DNA from 2 places in the Streptomyces sp. NPDC039465 genome. Region 1 is predicted to be linked to the other one. Evidence: predicted binding sites of a transcription regulator. Region 1 holds the regulator's gene; the other holds the start of a gene.
What was found. The regulator HspR, encoded in region 1, represses chaperone genes until heat shock. The targets are predictions, from matches to a motif close to TTGAGNNNNNNNNNCTCAA.

Region 1 (3,406 bases):
GCGGGAGATCCTGGAGCGCAGACGGCTCACCGTCGAACTCTCCGACGCGTTCGAGCCATTCATGGCCATCAGCGCCCAGGATCCGCCCACCACGCACGCCATCACGGTCCTCGAAGGCATCAGCAGGATCAACACCACCCTGGACCGCGTGGTCGCGGGGTGTACGCAGGAGCTACTGACCGTCCAGCCCGGCGGCGGCCGTCCAGCCCACGCGCTGAGCGAGGCCCTACGGCGCGTCAGACCCCTGCTGGGCCGGGGGATTCGCATGCGCACGCTGTACCAGCACACCGCCCGCCACACCGAACTCACCCTCGCCTACCTCGAACACGTCGGCCCCGAGGTGCAGGTCCGCACCCTCGAAGAGATCATCGACCGGCTCATCATCGTGGACCGCGAGGTCGCCTTCATCCCCGCCCGGCGCGACCGCCAGGTCGCCCTGGAGCTGCGCCACCCCGGCCTCGTCGAGTACCTCGTCGGTGTCTTCGACCAGTTCTGGCAGGTGGCCGTGCCGATCAAGGAGGAGATCCCCTACGATCTGCGCTCCGACGGCATCAGCGGAATCCAGCGCTCCATCGCCAAGCTGCTCGTCGAGGGCCACGTCGACGAGGCCATCGCCCGTCGCCTCGGCATGAACGTCCGCACCTGCCGCGCCCATATCGCCAAGCTCGCCTCCGCCCTCGGCAGCGGCAGCCGCGCCCAGCTCGGCTATCTCATCGCCCAGTCCGGCATCCTGGAGCAGGATCACTGATCATGAACGACCACCTTCCCGGCCCGCCCCGCATCCAACTGGACCCGCGGGCCGGCACCCTCGACGTGTCCGGCCCCGGCCTGCCGGCCGTACGGCTGGTGCGCGCCGACGGCGCCGAGGGGGCCAAGCTCAACGAGCACGTCCCGATCGGCACCCGCGAGGCCGCCCGGCTCACCCTCACCGTGGACGGCGTCCCCGCGAGGATCACCCCCGCCAAGGGCCGTATCTCCCGCAGGTCCTACCGCGTCGACGCCAAGGTCGGCGGCGCCCGCTACCGCCTCGTGCCCTGCTCGTACGGCGACAGCAGGCTGCTGAAGAACGGCCGCAAGCTCGGCGAGCTGGACTCCACCGGCGACGGCAAGGTCGCCGCCGACTGGGACGAGGGCGCGAAGGTCCTCGCCCAGGACGTCGCCGTCGGCACGGCCCTCGCCGCCGCCTTCGGCACCGGCGCCTCGCCGTGGTGGGAGACCACCCTGGACGTCATATCCGAGCTGATCCCCTAGCCGCGCCACACGGGCACGCGAACGACGAAGCCCCCTCCGCCCGGGAGACCGGATCGGAGGGGGCTTCGCCATGACACAGGGTTCGTCATGGCACAGGGCTACTCGCCGCGCTTGGGACGCCAGACCACCAGCGCACTCGCCTGCTGCACATCCGTGTACGGCACCAGATCGCGCCGGTACGAGGCGTGCACCTGCGCCTCGCGCTGACGCAGCGTCGCCGCCGCGCCCTCGACCGCCGCCGACAGCTCGGCCACCCGCGACTGGAGCGCCGCGACCTGGTTCTCCAGCTCGATGATGCGCTTGATGCCGGCCAGGTTGATGCCCTCGTCCTGGGACAGCGCCTGCACCTGACGGAGCAGCTCGATGTCCCGCGCCGAGTAGCGCCGGCCACGACCGGCCGTGCGGTCCGGGGAGACCAGGCCGAGGCGGTCGTACTGCCGGAGCGTCTGCGGGTGCAGGCCGGAGAGCTGGGCCGCCACCGAGATCACGTACACCGGCGTCTCGTCGGTCAGTTCATACGGATTACGGCTGCGTCCTGGTCGGCTGTCCATGACGTCAAGCTCCCTTCGCGGCCTGGAACAGCTCTGCCCTGGGGTCCTCTCCCGCGGTCGCCTCGCGGTACGACTCCAGCGCTTCCTTCGCCTTGTCGCCGAGCGTCTGCGGGACCTGCACCTCGACGGTGACCAGCAGGTCGCCGCGGGTGCCGTCCTTGCGGACCGCTCCCTTGCCCCGGGCGCGCATCGTGCGGCCGTTGGGCGTGCCCGCGGGCAGCTTCAGCGTGACCGCGGGGCCGCCCAGCGTCGGGACCTTCACCTCGGCGCCGAGCGCCGCCTCGTCGAAGGTGACGGGGACGGTGACGGTGAGGTTGTCGTCCTTGCGGCCGAAGACCGGGTGGGCGTCGACATGGACGACCACGTACAGGTCGCCGTGCGGCCCGCCGCGCTCGCCCGGCGCGCCCTTGCCGCGCAGCCGGATCCGCTGCCCGTCGGAGACACCCGCCGGGATGCGGACCTGCATCGTCCGCGAGGACTTGGCGCGGCCGCTGCCGTGGCAGACCTCGCACGGCGTCTCCGCGATCAGGCCCCGGCCCTTGCAGTCCACGCACGGGTCGGTGAGCGAGAAGCCGCCGCCCGAACCACGCGAGACCTGGCCGGTGCCGACACAGGTCGGGCAGACCCTCGGCGTGCCGTTCTTGTCGCCGGTGCCCGAACACGCCTTGCAGGGCTGCTGGCTGGACATCCGCAGCGGGACCGTGGCCCCGTCGACCGCCTCGGTGAAGCTGAGCGTCACCTCGGACTCGATGTCCTGGCCGCGGCGCGGCTGCGTACGCGTACCCGCGCTGCCCGCGCCGCGGTTGAACAGTCCGCCGAAGACGTCCCCGAGGCCGCCGCCGAAGCCCCCGGCGCCGCCGCCGGGGCCCTGGGCACCGCCGAAGAGGTCGCCCAGGTCGAAGTTGAACGAGCCGCCGCCGGGTCCGGGGCGGAAGCCGCCGTTCCCGAAGAGCGCGCGGGCCTCGTCGTACTCCTTGCGCTTCTTCGGGTCGCCGAGGATGTCGTTGGCCTCGGAGATCTCCTTGAAGCGCTCCTCGGCCTTGGTGTCACCCTTGTTGGCGTCCGGATGGTTCTCGCGGGCGAGCTTCCGGTACGCCTTCTTGATCTCGGCGTCCGTGGCGTCCTTGGGGACGCCGAGAACCTTGTAGTAGTCCTTCTCGACGAAGTCCTTCGTGCTCATCGACGTCCCTCCTTCCGGACGATCGTTGCGTCAGCCCTCCTCGGGGCCACCGCTCTCCTCGTCGGCCTTCTTCTCGTCCTTCGCGGACGGCGTCGCCCCGGGCTGGGGCTCGGCCACCGCCACGCGCGCGGGCCGGATGGTCCGCTCGCCGATCCGGTACCCCGGCTGCAGGATCGCCACGCAGGTCGTCTCGGTGACGTCCGGCGCGTACGAGTGCATCAGGGCCTCGTGGATGGTCGGGTCGAAGGGCTCGCCCTCCTTGCCGAACTGTTGCAGGCCCATCTTGGCGGCGACCGTCTCCAGCGATTCGGCCACCGACTTGAACCCGCCCACGAGCTCGCCGTGTTCCCGGGCGCGGCCGATGTCGTCGAGCACCGGCAGCAGCTCGGTGAGGAGGCCCGCGACGGCGATCTCCTTGACGGTG
Region 2 (3,406 bases), on a different contig from region 1:
CCGTCTGGACCAGGAAGCCCTCGGCCCGCAGCCGTGCGGAGATGGCGTCCACGATCGTGGTGTCGTCCTCGACGACCAGGACCCTTCGCTGGGCGCTGGTCGACGGGTACGGCGCCGCACCGCCCTGGCTGGTGGTTGTCTGCTCCATCGCCCCGCCCCTGACACGCGTCGTCGCGTACCGCACGTAGTTCTGTGTGGCCGTCTTCTTCGTGGCCGTGATCCGAGTTGTCGAGGCAGCAGCGTAAAGGCAGTCGCCGCGTCGCGGCTATCCAGCCCTGACGCCGAGATGGACCACATCGGGAAGGCCTCGGGCAACGTGGATCTCTTCAGTCCTTACCCCGCTGAATCCGGCATTCCGCATCGACTCCTCGAAATCGGCGGAGGGCCGCGCGGACCAGACGGCGAGCACTCCGCCCGGCCTCAGCCGGTCCCGGCAGGTGGCCAGTCCGCCGGGTGAGTACAGGGTTTCGTTGTCCTCGGTGACGGTCCAGTCGGGGCCGTTGTCGATGTCCAGACAGAGGGCGTCGTAGGTGTCCGGAGTGGTCCGCAGATGTTCCACGAGGTCCGTGTGCAGGATCACGGTCGCCGGATCGGCCAGCGCCTCGCCGGAGATCGCCGCGAGGGGGCCTTCGTGGTGCCAGTCGATGATCGCCTGCTCGCGCTCGACGACGGTGATCCGCGCCCAGCGGCCGCTCGCCGCCGCGTGGGCCAGTGAGAAGCCGACGCCGAGGCCGCCGATGAGGACGGCCGGGGCGACCGGCGGCGGGTCGAGGGCCAGATACGCCGCGTCGACGAGCAGCCGCTCCGAGCGCCCGTCGGAGGTGTCCATCAGGAACGTGCCGTTGGCGATGATCTGAAGCAGGTCTCCGTGCCGCCGCAGGACCACCTCCCCGTACGGTCCTTCGCGCCGGTCGAGGGTGACGGGGGCGGACATGCGGGGAGCCTCCTGCGGTAGGTGGGTGCACGCGGTCGTCCGGACCATCCTTGCCGCGCGGGAGCGCCCCGGACAATCGGTTAACGGCCGTCTCGGGGGCGGGGCACCGCTTGCCGGTGGCCGGTTCCCGGTGCCGGGGCGTGTCGTACGTCACCCGCCCCCGGTGGTGGCGACGGCGGCGGGTGGGGCAGGGTGGAGGCCGGGGGCTGATCGACACGAAGGGGCCTCGCGAGGTGCGGCGACGTCAGACACCACCGGACACGTCCGACACCGCCGGCCTCCTCGACGCCCTCCCGCCGCAGCCGTATCAGGGGGACGGCGGCCTCAAGCGGCGCGGGCGGGTGCCCGTGCCGTTCACCCTCTGCTACGGCGGGGTGCTGCTCGGGACCTCTCTCTACGCGGAGTTCGGCGACCCCGGCACCGTCGCCGCTCTCCTGGAGGGCTCCAGCACCGACGCCGCCCATCTCGCCCGTACGCCCCTGCTCGTCCTCGTCGCCAGCGCGCTGTGGATCGCGGGCGGCCTCGCCTCGCCGTACGCGCTCGGCTTCGTCGTCGTGCTCGCCGCGCTGGAGCGGCGGGTCGGCGGGATGCGCACCGCGGCCGTGTTCGCTGCCGGGCACGTCGTGGCGACGCTCGCGACCGAGGTGCCGGTCGGGATCTCGGTGTGGGCCGGGCAGTTGCCCGCCTCGTCGCTGCACCGGCTCGACTACGGCATCAGCTTCGGCCTGCTGGCCTGCACCGGGGCGCTCGCGCTGCTGCTGCGCGCGCCACTGCGCGCCGCGCTGCTCGCCGGGGTGTCCCTGATGCTCCTCGCGGATCTGCGTGCCTACGAGGACCCGGTCTCCGACTGGGGCCATCTGCTGGCCTTCGTCACCGGCCTCATCTGCCGGCCGGTCGTGCGCCCCGCGGCAGGGCGCCGACGGTAGTCGCCGCGGACACCCCGTCAGGAACACCTCCTGTCCCGTACGTCCCCGGTGTCCCGGAGACCGATCGCTCAGAGCGAACACCTGTCGGGGAACAATCCTCGGCTCAGCAGCATTGAGTCGGCATAGCTCAACTTGACTGCCGAAGGGGAGATCATGGCTGCTGAGTCCATGGCGTCCGTGCCGCTCACTCTGCCCGTGCTGCCGCTCGACGACGAGGTCGTGCTGCCCGGAATGGTCGTGCCGCTGGACCTGTCCGACAACGACGTACGCGCCGCGGTCGAGGCCGCCCAGGCAGCCGCGCGTCCCACCTCCGGCAAGCCGCGGGTCCTTCTCGTGCCACGGATCGACGGTACCTACGCCGCCACCGGTGTCCTCGGCACCGTCGAGCAGGTCGGCCGGCTCTCCGACGGCGACCCCGGCGCGCTCATCCGCGGCCGTGGCCGGGTGCGGATCGGGGCCGGGACGACCGGGCCCGGTGCCGCCCTGTGGGTCGAGGGGGCCACGGTCGAGGAGACCGTGCCCGACCCGCTGCCCGGTCAGGTCACCGAACTGGTCAAGGAGTACAAGGCACTCGCCACCGACTGGCTGAAGAAGCGTGGCGCCTGGCAGGTCGTGGACCGCGTCCAGCAGATCGACGGCGTCGGCGCGCTGGCCGACAACTCCGGCTACTCGCCGTTCCTGACGACGGCCCAGAAGGTCGAACTCCTGGAGACCGCCGACCCGGTCGCCCGCCTCCGGCTCGCCACCGAGCAGCTGCGCGAGCACCTCGCCGAACAGGACGTCGCCGAGTCCATCGCCAAGGACGTCCAGGAGGGCGTCGACAAGCAGCAGCGTGAGTTCCTGCTGCGCCGCCAGCTCGAAGCCGTCCGCAAGGAGCTGCGCGAGCTCAACGGCGAGAGCGAGGGCGAGGAGTCCGACGACTACCGCGCCCGCGTGGAGGCCGCCGACCTGCCCGAGAAGGTGCGCGAGGCCGCCCTCAAGGAGGTCGACAAGCTGGAGCGGTCCAGCGACCAGTCCCCGGAGGGCTCCTGGATCCGCACCTGGCTCGACACGGTCCTCGAATTGCCCTGGAACGAGCGGACCGAGGATCAGTACGACATCCAGGGCGCCAAGGCGGTCCTGGACGCCGAACACGCCGGCCTGGACGACGTGAAGGAACGCATCACCGAGTACCTGGCGGTCCGCAAGCGGCGCGCCGAGCGTGGTCTCGGCGTGGTCGGCGGCCGCCGCGGCGGCGCGGTCCTCGCCCTCGTCGGCCCGCCCGGCGTCGGCAAGACCTCCCTCGGCGAGTCCGTCGCGCACGCCATGGGGCGCAAGTTCGTCCGGGTCGCGCTCGGCGGTGTCCGCGACGAGGCGGAGATCCGCGGCCACCGGCGCACGTACGTCGGCGCGCTGCCCGGCCGGATCGTACGGGCGATCAAGGAGGCCGGGTCCATGAACCCGGTGGTCCTGCTCGACGAGATCGACAAGGTCGGCTCCGACTTCCGCGGCGACCCGGCCGCGGCCCTCCTCGAGGTCCTCGACCCGGCGCAGAACCACACCTTCC

Region 2: a site for HspR is predicted at 1,973-1,991, ahead of lon (endopeptidase La). Genes of this name have one in related genera too.

The regions. Positions count from the first base shown of each region.
Region 1 covers NZ_JBVKAP010000004.1:431,402-434,807, reverse strand. The annotation lists gene ACZ7LT_RS16520 (helix-turn-helix transcriptional regulator) at 1-748, shown strand, start outside; gene ACZ7LT_RS16515 (hypothetical protein) at 751-1,251, shown strand; gene ACZ7LT_RS16510 (heat shock protein transcriptional repressor HspR) at 1,350-1,802, opposite strand; gene dnaJ (molecular chaperone DnaJ) at 1,807-2,982, opposite strand; gene grpE (nucleotide exchange factor GrpE) at 3,013-3,406, opposite strand, start outside.
Region 2 covers NZ_JBVKAP010000006.1:283,987-287,392, reverse strand. The annotation lists gene ACZ7LT_RS21695 (response regulator transcription factor) at 1-148, opposite strand, end outside; gene ACZ7LT_RS21690 (spermidine synthase family protein) at 266-934, opposite strand; gene ACZ7LT_RS21685 (rhomboid-like protein) at 1,168-1,860, shown strand; gene lon (endopeptidase La) at 2,014-3,406, shown strand, end outside.